4 regions of the Arthrobacter sp. 05T410 genome follow, and region 1 is predicted to be linked to each of the others. Evidence: riboswitches for the same ligand, from Rfam matches in the RefSeq annotation. Region 1 holds a riboswitch; each other region holds the start of a gene.
What was found. Region 1 has a riboswitch for S-adenosylmethionine ahead of metX (homoserine O-acetyltransferase MetX). Riboswitches for the same ligand answer to the same signal wherever they lie in the genome.
Positions count from the first base shown of each region.

Region 2: it holds a riboswitch for S-adenosylmethionine, as region 1 does, so the genes downstream of both, AC1DFR_RS15710 (DUF1737 domain-containing protein) here and metX (homoserine O-acetyltransferase MetX) in region 1, are expected to answer to the same signal.
Region 3: it holds a riboswitch for S-adenosylmethionine, as region 1 does, so the genes downstream of both, AC1DFR_RS17950 (methionine ABC transporter ATP-binding protein) here and metX (homoserine O-acetyltransferase MetX) in region 1, are expected to answer to the same signal.
Region 4: it holds a riboswitch for S-adenosylmethionine, as region 1 does, so the genes downstream of both, AC1DFR_RS09605 (aminotransferase class V-fold PLP-dependent enzyme) here and metX (homoserine O-acetyltransferase MetX) in region 1, are expected to answer to the same signal.

Region 1 is NZ_JBFTLP010000002.1:282,616-285,992, forward strand. Features, by position in the region: SAM riboswitch class IV at 65-180, shown strand; gene AC1DFR_RS03695 (bifunctional o-acetylhomoserine/o-acetylserine sulfhydrylase) at 242-1,558, shown strand; SAM riboswitch class IV at 1,742-1,857, shown strand; gene metX (homoserine O-acetyltransferase MetX) at 1,869-3,008, shown strand; gene AC1DFR_RS03705 (MFS transporter) at 3,175-3,377, shown strand, end outside.
Region 2 is NZ_JBFTLP010000013.1:80,794-84,170, reverse strand. Features, by position in the region: gene AC1DFR_RS15715 (ATP-grasp domain-containing protein) at 1-809, opposite strand, end outside; SAM riboswitch class IV at 1,128-1,241, shown strand; gene AC1DFR_RS15710 (DUF1737 domain-containing protein) at 1,269-1,577, shown strand; gene AC1DFR_RS15705 (rhodanese-like domain-containing protein) at 1,574-1,993, shown strand; gene AC1DFR_RS15700 (O-succinylhomoserine sulfhydrylase) at 1,994-3,202, shown strand; gene AC1DFR_RS15695 (glutamate--cysteine ligase 2) at 3,238-3,377, opposite strand, start outside.
Region 3 is NZ_JBFTLP010000019.1:30,053-33,429, forward strand. Features, by position in the region: gene acs (acetate--CoA ligase) at 1-524, opposite strand, end outside; gene AC1DFR_RS17945 (CoA-binding protein) at 832-1,257, shown strand; SAM riboswitch class I at 1,355-1,445, shown strand; gene AC1DFR_RS17950 (methionine ABC transporter ATP-binding protein) at 1,585-2,394, shown strand; gene AC1DFR_RS17955 (methionine ABC transporter permease) at 2,387-3,052, shown strand; gene AC1DFR_RS17960 (LLM class flavin-dependent oxidoreductase) at 3,099-3,377, shown strand, end outside.
Region 4 is NZ_JBFTLP010000005.1:183,931-187,307, forward strand. Features, by position in the region: gene rsgA (ribosome small subunit-dependent GTPase A) at 1-346, shown strand, start outside; gene hisN (histidinol-phosphatase) at 423-1,253, shown strand; SAM riboswitch class IV at 1,331-1,444, shown strand; gene AC1DFR_RS09605 (aminotransferase class V-fold PLP-dependent enzyme) at 1,479-2,918, shown strand; gene AC1DFR_RS09610 (class I SAM-dependent methyltransferase) at 3,000-3,377, shown strand, end outside.

The DNA.
Region 1 (3,377 bases):
CGGCCGTCTTCATCTTCGTCACAAAGCTATCCAGGGCTCCGCCGCCATTCCTACACTGAAGTCAGGTCATGAGTGCCAGCGCACAGCCCCGGCTTGCTGGCCGGCAACCCTCGTATCGCGGTGGGGTGCCCCGGGTGAAGACCTGGCCGTCCGGCGCCCGCCGGAGGGCAAGCGCGGCGCCTGTTCCGGTTCGGGCCGAAAGCCCCGGCCGGTGCTGTGCCCAGTGACTCGAGGAGCACCAATGTCCAACGCCTGGTCCTTTGAAACCCGCCAGATCCACGCCGGCCAGGAGCCGGACAGCGCCACCGGCGCGCGTTCCCTGCCTATCTACCAGACGACGTCGTTCGTGTTCCCCAGCGCCGAAAGCGCCGCGAACCGCTTTGCGCTCGCCGAGCTCGCGCCCATCTACACCCGGATCGGCAACCCGACCCAGGATGCCGTCGAACAGCGCGTCGCCAGCCTGGAAGGCGGTCTCGCGGCGCTGCTGCTCAGCTCCGGCCAGGCCGCCGAGACGTTCGCCATCCTCAATATCGCCGAGGCCGGGGACCATGTGGTGGCCAGCCCCAGCCTCTATGGCGGAACCTACAACCTGCTCGCGCACACGCTGAAGAAGTTCGGCATCTCCGTGACCTTCGTGGCGGACCCGGACAACCTGGACCAGTGGCGGGACGCCGTCCAGCCCAACACCAAGCTGTTCTTCGGCGAAGTGGTCTCCAACCCCCGCCAGGACGTCCTGGACATCGAGGGCGTCTCCCGGGTGGCGCACGAGGCCGGCGTGCCGCTGGTTGTCGACAACACGCTCTCCACCCCCTACCTGATCCGGCCGATCGAGTGGGGCGCGGACATCGTGGTCCATTCCGCCACCAAGTACCTCGGCGGGCACGGCGCCGCGATCGCCGGCGTGATCGTGGACTCCGGCAACTTCGACTTCGGGAAGGACCCGGAGCGGTTCCCCGGCTTCAACACCCCCGACCCCACCTACAACGGCCTGGTCTACGCCCGCGACCTCGGAGCCGACGGCGCGCTGGGCGCGAATCTCTCCTACATCCTCAAGGCCCGGGTCCAGCTCCTGCGCGACCTCGGCTCCGCGGTGTCCCCGTTCAACGCCTTCCTCATCGCCCAGGGCATCGAAACGCTGAGCCTGCGCGTCGAGCGCCACGTGGCCAACGCCACGAAGGTGGCGCACTGGCTGGAGGGGCGGAACGACGTCGAATCGGTCGCCTACGCCGGGCTGCCGTCCAGCCCCTGGTACGAGCGCGGCCGCAAGTACGGGCCCAAGGGGACCGGCGCCGTCGTGGCGTTCAACATTGCCGGGGGAGCGGAGGCCGGCAAGCGGTTCGTCGATGCCCTCGAACTGCACTCGCACGTCGCGAACATCGGCGATGTCCGGTCGCTGGTGATCCATCCGGCGTCGACCACCCACAGCCAGCTCTCGCCCGAACAGCAGGTGATCGCCGGGGTGAACCCCGGGCTGGTGCGGCTTTCGGTGGGACTGGAGCACATTGACGACATCCTCGCGGACCTCGACGCCGGATTCCGCGCGGCCAAGTCCGCCTAGGCCGAAGCCCACGCCGAATTTCCCCACCTTTGCGGGCATGACACCGGGAATCGCCGGCACTCCGGGGCGACCCGCCGGTCACGGCTGTCAAAGGTGGGGAGTCTGCGGTGCTGACTGGTCCGGCTGTCACATGGAAGTCATAATCTTCGTCATTTCCGCACCCCGTTTCGTAGACTCGTACCAGGTCATGAGTGCCAGCGACAGCCCCGGCTTGCTGGCCGGCAACCCTCCTTTTGCGGCGGGGTGCCCCGGGTGAAGACCTGGCCTGCCGGTCAGCTGACGGCGGGCAAGCGCGAAGATAGGTCCTCACATGACGATTGCCGTCACCCGCACGGGTGTTCCCGAAACCAAACCATCCCGGACCCCTGACGGGACCGTCCAGTTCGTCAGGATCGGTGATCTGCAGCTCGAATCCGGGACTCCGTTGCCGGATGTGGTGCTCGCCTACGAGACGTGGGGGACCCTGAACGCGGACGCCTCCAACGCCGTGCTCATTGAACACGCCCTGACCGGCGACACACACGTGACCCGCGGCGAGAGCGGGGAGCCCGGCTGGTGGGAACAGCTCGCCGGACCCGGGGCTCCCGTGGACACGGACAAGTATTTCGTCGTTTCGATCAACATCCTGGGCGGCTGCTACGGATCCACCGGGCCTTCCACCCCGGCCCCCGACGGGCGCCCTTGGGGATCGCGGTTCCCGCTGGTCACCCTGCGGGACACCGCCGCCGCCGAGGCGCGGCTGGCCGATGCCCTGGGCATCGGCAGCTGGTACGCGGTGCTGGGCGGCTCGCTCGGCGGCGCGCGCGCCCTTGAATGGGCCGTCACGTTTCCCGGCCGGGTCCGGCGCTGCGCCGTGATTTCCGTCGGCGCCAGCAGCACCGCCGAACAGATTGCCTTCGCGCAGGCCCAGACGCTGGCCATCCGCCAGGACCCCCACTTCAAGGGCGGGGACTACTACGGCGGCCCGGAACCCGAAGCAGGGCTCGCCCTCGCCCGGCGCATCGCGCACATCACCTACCGCTCAGCGGCCGAACTGGACGGCCGGTTTGGCCGCAACGCCCAGGAGTCCGAGACGCCCCTGGAAGCCGGATCGCTGGCCGGACGCGGGCGCTACCAGGTGGAAAGCTACCTGGACCACCAGGGCAGCAAACTGGCCCGGCGTTTCGACGCGAACAGCTACATCGCGATCACCGAAGCCCTCATGAGCCACGATGTGTGCCGGGGGCGCGGAAGCCTCGGGGAGGCACTGGCTCCGGCCACCGCCGAGTTCCTGGTGGCGGCCGTGGACTCGGACCGCCTGTATTTCCCGGCCCAGTCCCGTCAACTGGCAGAGGCCCTGCCGGGCGGCCCGGAACTGCACATCATTGAAGCGCCGATCGGCCACGACGGCTTCCTGACCGAAATCGGCCAGCTCAGCGGGCAGCTCCGGGGGACCTTCTTCGGCCACTAGGCCGGCCCGCTTGTGCATTTTTGCAGATGCGCTCTGCACTAATGGCCGTTGAGGCTCAGGGCGGGAGCGTCCATACTCATGGGGAATGACGCCATGTGCCCTACATCACGGGCGTCCTCAGTCCAATGGTCCGCAGGGTGTCGAAGGCGACACCGAAGGAGTTCACATGAGCACGGAAAACGCCGCGACAACGCGCGCAGACGAGCCGGACGTCAAAACGTCCGGACTGAAGAAGGTAGTAACGGCCTCCATGGCCGGCACGGTGGTGGAGTGGTATGAATTCTTCCTCTACGCCTCCGCCGCCACGCTGGTCTTCGGCAAGACGTTCTTCCCCAATTCGGGCACCGAACTCGACGGCATTATCGCCGC
Region 2 (3,377 bases), on a different contig from region 1:
ACCACGGGCGTTCCGTCGGTGCGGCGGCGGATCTGGACCTGGACCGGCCCGGTCAGTCCGAGCGCGCGGACGGCGGCCAGGCCCAGCTTGCGCACATCCCCGGCCTGGTTCGCCGGCACCCTGCGGCTGACCTCGTCGCTGCCGGCGCGTCCATACGGAGTCCTGGTCTTCTCGAGGACCACCGCCACCGGCGCCATCGCGTTGCGTGCCGGGGTGCCGAACACCAGGCACACATAGTCGGCGCCCGGGATAAATTCCTGGACCAGTTGCCCCGCCGGCATGTTCTTCCAGCTAACGGAGTCGGTTCCGGCCAGCAGGTGGATACCATGGGAGCCTTTGAAGACCCGCGGCTTGACCACCACGGGGCCGCTGAGGCCGGCGAGGGAAGCCGGCGCGGCGGCGAGGTCGCCCGGAACCGCGAACCGGGGCACCGGGATGCCGGCCGCTTGCAGCGCCCAGGTGGCGAACAGGTGGTCGTTGGCGAGGGCCACCGCGGCGGGGTCGGCCACAATGATCCGCACGTCCTGGGCGAATCCGGCGCGGGCCGCGGCCAGGACCGGGAGTTCCACGGTGAGGGTCGGAATGATGACGTTGATGGCTTCGCGGTCCACCACCCGGCGCAGGTCCAGGACCATGTCCGGGTTCGTCGCCGGCAGGAGCCTGACCGCGGCGGCGGGAGCCTCCCCGGCCTGGCGGGTGTCGGCACGGGCGTCGGAGCCGAGGTACGGGAGGCCCCGGGCTTCGAGCTGGGCCGCGACGGCCCGTCCGGCGGCGCTTGTAATCCCGGTAACGAGTATGCGCGGGCCCACGATTGCTCCATTCCGCCGTCAGCGGCCGGACCGCGGCTGCGGCTCCGACCGTTCCAGCCACCGATTCCCAGACAGCCTGTTGATGGACAGACGGGTCGATTCCGGGACTGCTTGATTCACACATTGCTCGAATCACCTGCAGCTCCGGCCGACTCGTCGGGCCTAATCCCCCCAGTAAACGGCGAAACGTCCCGGCAGACACGAGTGGGCTGTACCCGAAACTGGAGCCCGCCACTACTCGCCCGGGCCGCGGTCCGGTTACGGAACATGACGACGGCGGCGGTGCGGGCCGGCGTCGCAGGTGTTACGTTTTTGGGGAGTAATGAGAACCGGTGCCAAGCCCTGACTGGCCGGTCGGCAACCCTCCCTTTCGCGGCGGGGTGCCTCAGGTGAATACTCGGCATTCGAGAATTCGAGCTGCAAGCGTGAAAGAGGAGATCCGTCGTGCCCGACACGTCAATACCCACAACAGCCGCACCCGGCACAGCACCCGGTTCAGCATCCGGGGGCGAGGAGAGGCTGGCCTACCGCCTGTTCACCGGGGCGGATGACCGCGCCTTTTGCGAGCGGGTGTCAGCCGCCCTGGCCGAGGGCTACGTGCTGCATGGAAGCCCCGCCGCCAGCTTCAACGGAAGCACCGTGATCGTGGCGCAGGCGCTGGTCCTGCCGGCCGCGATTGCCAGTGCGGACGCCGCCGTGGCCAATGCGGTTGATGAGCTCGACGCCGACGAATTTGGCGCCGACGGGGCCTTCGCGGGCCACGCATGAGCTACGCCGGAGACCTCAGCCCGCAGGAGGCGTGGGCCAAGCTGGAGGCCGGAGCCATCCTGGTGGATGTCCGGACCGAGGGCGAATGGGCCCACATCGGCATCCCGGACACCGCGGCCGCGGGCGAGAGCCGCAACGATCCGCTCTTCATCCAGTGGAACCTCGCCGGCGGCACGCCGAACCCGCACTTCGTGGAACAGCTAAGGCAGCAGGCGCCGGAGGACACCGCCGTCGAACTGGTGTTCCTTTGCCGTTCCGGTGCCCGGTCGATCGCGGCCGCGACTGCCGCGACGGCCGCCGGCTACATCTCGTACAACGTCCTTGAGGGCTTCGAAGGCGAGACCGACCGCTTTGGCGAACGCACCGTCAATGGCTGGAAGAACCGCGGCCTGCCCACCAACCTCGGAAAGATCTAAGTGACTTTCAATCCCGACGCCGCCGGCTGGGCGGCCGACACCCAGGCTGTCCGTGGCGGCCTTGACCGCACCGGCTTCCAGGAAACCACCGAGCCGATCTTCCTCAACTCAGGATTCGTCTACGAGTCCGCGGCCGCCGCCGAGCGCGCCTTCACCGGTGAGGACGAGCGCTTCGTCTACTCCCGCTACGGCAACCCCTCCGTCGCCACCTTCCAGGAGCGGCTCCGGCTGCTCGAGGGAACGGAGGCGTGTTTCGCGACGGCGTCCGGCATGTCCGCCGTCTTCACCGCCCTGGGCGCGCTGTTGGCGGCCGGCGACCGGGTGGTCGCGGCCCGCTCGCTGTTCGGCTCGTGCTTCGTGATCCTGAACGAAATCCTGCCGCGCTGGGGTGTCGAGACGGTCTTCGTGGACGGCCCGGACCTGGAGCAGTGGAAATCCGCGCTGTCCGAGCCGACCACGGCGGTGTTCTTCGAGTCGCCGTCGAACCCGATGCAGGAAATCGTGGACATCGCCGCCGTGAGCAAACTGGCGCACGCGGCCGGCGCCACGGTGGTGGTTGACAACGTCTTCGCCACCCCGCTGCTCCAGCGCTGCGGCGACCTCGGCGCGGACGTGGTGGTCTACTCCGGCACCAAGCACATCGACGGCCAGGGCCGCGTCCTGGGCGGGGCCATCCTGGGCACCAAGGAATTCATCGACGGGCCCGTCAAGCAGCTCATGCGGCACACCGGTCCGGCGCTTTCGGCGTTCAACGCCTGGGTGCTCACCAAGGGCCTGGAGACCATGGCCCTGCGCGTCAACCATTCCTCGGCCTCCGCGCTGCGGCTGGCCGAATGGCTCGAGGGACAGCCCGCGGTCGGCTGGGTAAAGTACCCGCTGCTGCCGTCCCACCCGCAGTACCCGCTCGCAGTGCAGCAGATGAAGGCCGGCGGGACCGTGCTCACCCTGGAACTGCAGCCCTCCCCCGGGCGCACGGCGAAGCAGGCCGCGTTCGCACTCCTGGACGCGCTGCGGATCATCGACATCTCCAACAACCTGGGGGATGCCAAGACGCTCATCACGCACCCGGCCACCACCACGCACCGTGCGATGGGCCCGGAAGGCCGCGCGGCGATCGGGCTCAGCGACGGCGTGGTCCGGCTCTCGGTGGGCCTGGAGGACGTCGAGGACCTGATCCGCGACCTCGGCCAGGCGCTCAAGCAGGTCTAGGGCATCCCGCACCCGCAAGTGTTGCGGGCTCCCGGTCAGGCCGGGCGCAACCGGCCCAGGGCCGAACGATTGTCTGCCGGCCCCTCGGCGACGGGCCCCTCGGTGGTCAGTTCGATGGCCCGCTCGACGACGGCGGGCAGGCCGCCGGCCCGGAACGGGCCGCGCTGCAGCTGCG
Region 3 (3,377 bases), on a different contig from region 1:
CCGGGCTCGCCCTCAAAGTGCAGGGCCACCTTGTCTCCGCGCCCCGCCGCTACGTGGCGGTCGACGCAGTTGTAGGCGACATTGAGCCTGCCCCCTTCGAACCAGGTGATCTGCGGTCCGGTGCCGGCCTCGACGTCGGCCGGGATCCGGCGGTGCGCGGTGTGCCAGGGCTTGGTTTGCTCCGTCGCGCCGCCGGGCAGGTCCGCCCAGTCGAGGCGGAGAGCCTGGGTTTCCCAGAACGCAACCGTCTCTGCCTGGACAGTTCCCGCGGTCGCGGCGCCGCCGTGCCGGGGAAGGTGGTTTCCGAAGGTGGTGCTGCGGTGACGCGCCGGCCCATCGGCGGGGACGCCGTGCACTGCGCCGTCCGTGGACTCGTTCAGGGACCATCCCGAAGAGCCGCGAGAGGAGCCGGGCGCGTCACGCAGCCCTGCTTCGTTCGCCGTCGCGTCCGAAGTGGTTTGTGGGAATGCCTCGGACGCAGTCCGGGCAAAGGTGGGCAGGGCGGAAGAATTCTCAGGGGTCATTGCTGCACTCCATCGGTCCTGGCAGTAGCACCCTTTGTTGCTCCGGCTCCCTCGAATTTCACCGAAGGAGGGCGGAGCGGTTGCGTGGGAATGGTCGTCTCACGTCACCGGGGGGTTGCTGCGGCGTCATCGATCCAGGTCTCTCGGCCGCTCGGGATGGTCACTACCTACTAGAACTTCAGATGCACGATTCCGCAAAATCGGCGTCCGGGAGCGCCGTAATATTCGTTCACCCGGCGTGGGTCCGACCCAAATCATTCATTTATTCGACAATTGCCCGGAAAGGTCGCAGGAGTAAGGTTGATGCATGGCCCATGTTAACGATCCGGCAGTCATTGACCGCCTCATGCGAACCAAAGGCACGTGGGCGGTGGTCGGCCTCACCACCAACGAATGGCGCTCGGCGTATGAGGTCTCCCTCTATGTCCGGGACCGGATGGGCATGACCATCATTCCGGTCAACCTTCCGGGCGACGACGTCCACGGCGAGAAGGGGTACCGTTCCCTGACTGACATCCCGGCGGAGAAGCACCCGATCGACGTCGTGGACTGCTTCGTCAACTCCCACAGGGTGGGCGCAGTCATAGACGAGGCCATCGCAGTAGGCGCCAAGGCCGTCTGGCTGCAGCTGGGCGTCTTCGACGACGCCGCGACGGACCGGGCCAAGGCCGCCGGGCTGGACGTCGTCGTGAACGCGTGCCCCGCCCGCGAAGGCTGGCGCGTGGGCATCTAACGGCCCGGGAATGACGATCAACAGATCGGGAAGAGTCGGTTACAAAATGTGACCGGCTTTTTCTGTATCCGGCCTCCTGCCGTGTGAGATGGACTCGTAACCATCCCGAGCGGCTGAGAGATCTGGCTCCGTGACGCCGCAGCAACCCCCTCCTTTGAGGACGGTGCTACCGCCAGGACCGATGGAGAACCACTGTGTTCTGAGGCTCCCCGGCTTCGCTCAGCGCTGCCCGGAAGCCAGGACCCAGGGCTTTCCTCGGGCGAGCCCGGAGGAAATCATGAACACGCAGACAGCGGCAGCGCCGCGGCCCCGAGCGGGTGGGGGCCTGTGATCGAGATCCAGAACGTCCGCACGTCATTCGCTTCGGCCGCGGGACCTTTCACGGCCGTCGATGACGTCAGCCTGCACATCAGGCGGGGCACCATCCAGGGCATCATCGGGTTCTCCGGCGCCGGCAAATCCACGCTGCTGCGCAACATCAACCTCCTCGAGCGCCCGACGTCGGGCCGCGTCCTGGTGGACGGCGTGGACCTGGTGACCCTGTCCGACGCCGAGCTCCGGACCAAGCGGCATGACATCGGCATGATTTTCCAGCACTTCAATCTCCTCAACAACCTCACAGCCCAGGAAAATGTGGAGCTGTCCCTGAAGTTCGCCGGCGTCGGGAAGGCGGAACGCCGGCGGCGGGCCGCCGAAACCCTGGAAATCGTGGACCTCGCCGACAAAGCGGGAACGTATCCGGCCAAACTCTCCGGGGGCCAGAAACAGCGGGTGGCGATCGCCCGCGCCCTTGCCACCGGGCCCAAAGTGCTGCTCTGTGACGAGCCGACGTCGGCCGTGGATCCCCGGACGACGTCATCGGTCCTGCAATACCTGGCCGACGTCAACGCCGAATTCGGCATCACAATCGTGGTGGTCACCCACGAGATGAATGTCATCAAGGCCATCGCGGACAACGTCGCGGTCATGGAAGAAGGCCGGGTGGTGGAGCAGTTCGACCTCGCCGAACTCCAGCGCCCCGGTTTCCACCCGGCGACGTCGATCGGCCGCTACCTGGTCTCCGATGAGATCCAGCTGGACCGCTCCGGGAGGGGCACCCACACCACAGCCGCGTCGGAGGGCCTGATCAATGTTTGACCGCATCCTGGAAGTCCTGCCCGAAATCGGCGTCGCCATGGGACAGACCCTCACCATGCTGCTGGTGGCCATCCCGCTGGCGGTGCTGCTCGGGACACCGCTGGGTGTCCTGCTCTACACCATCGGTCCCAACGGGCTCAAGCACAGGCCAAAGCTGCACCGGGTCCTGGACGGGCTGGTCAACCTGCTCCGCTCGTTCCCGTTCCTGATCCTGCTGATCGCGATCATTCCCGTGACCAGGTTCATTGTCGGCACGACCATCGGCACGGCCGCCGTCATTGTCCCGCTGACCCTCAACGCCATTCCGTATTTCGCCCGCTTCGTGGAACAGAACCTGAGCCAGCTCGGCGGCGGAGTGGTCGAAGCGGCACGGTCCATGGGCGCCAGCCGGTCCCAGATCGTCCGGGACGTCCTGATTGTGGAGGCGAAGCCCGGACTCGTCAGCTCCATCACCATCATGACCGTCAGCTTCATCTCCTACTCGGCGATGGCCGGACTGGTGGGCGGCGGCGGAATCGGCGACTTCGCCATCCGGTACGGCTATTACCGCTACGAAACGCCGCTCATGATCACCGCCATTGTCCTGATGATCCTGCTGGTCACCATCGTTCAGCTGGGCGGATCCTATGTTGCCCGGCGCCTGGACAAGCGCCTCTGAGCGCCGGCAGCACCCTCGTCCCACCTCCCACAGCGGAAAGCATCCCATGACTTCAACACCCAGTATCCGTTTCGACGGACCCCGTCCGCGCCTGCTGATCAGCGCCTTCGTGATGAACACGTCCAGCCACATCATGGGCGGCCAGTGGCGGCGCCCGGAAGCCCAGCAGCACCGGTTCAACGAACTCCAGCTCTGGATCGACCTGGCCCGCCAGCTCGAAGACGCCAAGTTTGACGCGATCTTCTTCGCCGACGTCGTCGGTCTCTACGGCGACTACGACGGCGGGTGGGCATCGCTGCTGAAAAAGGGCCTGCAGGTGCCGTCC
Region 4 (3,377 bases), on a different contig from region 1:
CGGCCGCGGCCGCCACACGTCCTCCTCGGCACTGGCGCTCAAAGTCAACGATGCCCCGGCCGGCAGCTGGATCATCGACACCCCCGGCATCCGGTCCTTCGGTCTGGCCCACGTGGACCCGGACCGGATCCTGCGTTCCTTCCCGGACCTGGAACCCGGCACCGATGATTGCGAACGCGGCTGCAAGCATGACTCCACGGCCGTCAACTGCGGCGTCGACAAGTGGGTTGCGGCCGGGCACGCGGGGCCCTCGGGACCGGCCAGGCTCGCGTCCCTGCGCCGGCTGCTGGGCACGGACCCGCGGATGGAAGCGCAGGAAACCAAGGAACTGGGCACCGTCTCCTAGCCGGACCGGCAACGGGGCGGCGGCGCCGAGCCGCGGCCTCCCGCCCGGCAGCCCGGTTTGACGGTAGTTTGGAACCATGAGCCAACCCGCTTCGAGCTACAACGATGACCTGCGCCTTGCCCATGTACTGGCAGATTCGGTCGATTCCCAGACCATGAGCCGCTTCAAGGCGCTCGACCTTCGGATCGAGACGAAGCCCGACCTCACACCCGTCACCGATGCCGACAAATCCGCGGAAGAGGCCATCCGCGGCCAGCTCTCCCGGTCACGTCCGCGTGACGCGGTCCTGGGCGAAGAGTTCGGCAGCTCGGGCCACGGTTCCCGCCGGTGGATCATCGACCCGATCGACGGCACGAAGAACTTTGTCCGCGGCGTCCCGGTCTGGGCCACCCTGATCGCCCTCGTCGATGAGGGCGAGCCGGTGGTCGGCGTCGTCAGCGCGCCGGCACTGGGCAAGCGCTGGTGGGCCGCCAAGGGTGCGGGCGCCTACACGGGCCGCTCGCTCGCCGCCGCCACACGGTTGAAGGTATCCAACGTCTCCAATCTCGAGGACGCCTCGCTGTCCTACTCCAGCCTTGGCGGCTGGAAGGAACGCGGGAACCTGGATGAGTTCCTGGGCCTGACCGAGGAAGTGTGGCGGACCCGCGCCTACGGTGACTTCTGGTCGTACTGCCTCGTGGCCGAGGGCGCCGTGGACATCGCCTGCGAACCCGAGCTGAATCTCTACGACATGGCCGCCCTGGTGCCGATCGTGACCGAGGCCGGCGGCCGCTTCACCTCGCTCGAAGGCGAGGACGGCCCCTTCGGCGGCAACGCCCTGGCCACCAATTCGATCCTGCACTCGGAAGTGCTCAAGCGGCTCAACCCCGGACTCGACGACCTCTTTCAGGCCCACCCGAACAACTGATCCGCGCCCGTAATAATCCGCTTCACAATCGGCGGCCGCCTTTTCCCCGGCTGCGCCGATGTCCTACGCTCGATGCAGGTCACGAGTGCCAGCGCTAAACCCCGGTTTGCTGGCCGGCAACCCTCCAGTCGCGGTGGGGTGCCCCGGGTGACGACCTGGCCGGTCCGGAACGGACCCGGCAAGCGCGGATTCCCACTGTGTGGGGTCCTGTTCGAGTGAGGTCCCATGACAACTGCCATTTTCCCCGTTGCCCCTGAATTCCATGCACGGCTTGCCCTCGCGGCCCGCCCGCTGGCAGCCGTCACCGGGGCCGAAATCCAGGCCCCGCTGATCACCGGCGGCCACGCGCGCTACGCCAACCTCGACTACGGCGCCTCCGCCCCGGCCCTGTCCGTGGTCTCGGCCTACCTGAACGAAATCCTGCCGTACTACGCAAGCGTGCACCGCGGGGCCGGCTACGCATCGCAGATCAGCACCTCCGTCTACGAGAACGCCCGGGACATCGTGCGGGACTTCGTGGGCGGCCGGCCCGGCGATTCCGTGATCTTCACGCGCAACACCACCGATTCCCTGAACCTGCTGGCCGGCTGCCTGCCGCTGCGCGACGGGCGGCCCGCGGGCGAGGTCCTCTACCTCGACATCGAACACCACGCCAACCTCCTGCCCTGGCAGAATGTCCCGCACCGCAGCGTCGTGGCCGCCGCCACCCTCGCGGCCACCGTGGACCGCCTGCGCGACGAACTCGCCCGCGGCGGCGTCAGCCTGTTGGCCGTCACCGGCGCCTCCAACGTCACCGGAGAGATCCTCCCGATCCGGACCCTGGCCGCACTGGCGCACGAATACGGCGCCAGGATCGTTGTCGACGCCGCGCAGCTCGCCCCGCACCGGCGGATCAATATCGCCGCGGACGACGTCGATTACCTCGCCTTCTCGGGGCACAAGCTGTACGCCCCGTTCGGCGCCGGCGTGCTGGTGGGGCGGACGGACTGGCTCGACGCCGGCACCCCGCACCTGGCCGGCGGCGGCGCGGTCCGCGATGCCCGGCTCGACTCCGTCAGCTGGACCACGGGACCTGCCCGGCACGAGGGCGGCTCGCCGAACGTCCTCGGTGCGGCGGCCCTCGCCCGCGCCACCCAGGTCATTGCAGCCCTGGACCCGGAGCAGTGGCAGGCCCACGAGGACGCCATCCGGTCCTTCCTCGTCGAGGGCCTCCAGGGCATCGAAGGGGTAACCGTGCACCGGATCTTTGCCGATTCGGCTTCCGATTCTTCCTCCGCTTCGTCCACTGGAGGCGATCAGCCGGACACCGGCACGATCGGCGTCGTGAACTTTTCCGTGGAAGGCTACGACGCCGGACTGGTGGCCGCCTACCTGTCGGCCGAACACGGCATTGGCCTGCGCGACGGCCGCTTCTGCGCCCACCCGCTGCTCAAGCGGCTCGGCCTGCCCGCCGGCTCCCTGCGGGCCAGCTTCGGCCTCGGCTCACGGCTGGAGGACGCCGAACGCCTGCTGGCCGGCCTGCAGCAGCTGCGGCAGAACGGACTCGGCTGGGATTACGTGGTGGACGCCGGCCGCTGGGTGCCGGCCAACGATACCCGCAGCTACCCCCACTGGGCGCCGAACACCCCGGGCACCGCCGGCGCTGCGCCCTGCACCCTCGACTAGCGCAGGATCAGGGCCCGGCGCGGGTGCGGTAAATTCGAAAGGTATCTGTAACAAGCAGGACCTTCCCGAAGGAGATCGCACGTGGCAAGCGCCGGACCCAGGCTCCACAGCGGACCCAAGCTGCACAGCGGACCGAAGCTGCACAGCGAGCGGCGCCAGGAACTCGGACAAAGCTTCCAGGACGGCGGGGAGCACTACGAGCGCGTCCGCCCCGGCTATCCGCAGGAGTCAGCCGACTGGCTGGTCCCGGCGGGAGCCAGGGACGCCGCGGACATTGGCGCGGGCACCGGGAAGTTCACCTCCCTTTTGGCGGAACGCGGACTGGGCACGGTGGCCGTGGACCCCTCTGCCGACATGCTCGGGCAGTTGCGCCGGACCCTGCCGGACGTCACCGCCATCGAGGGCAGCGCCGAGGACACCGGTCTCGAGCCGGAGTCCTTTGACCTGGTCACGGTCGCC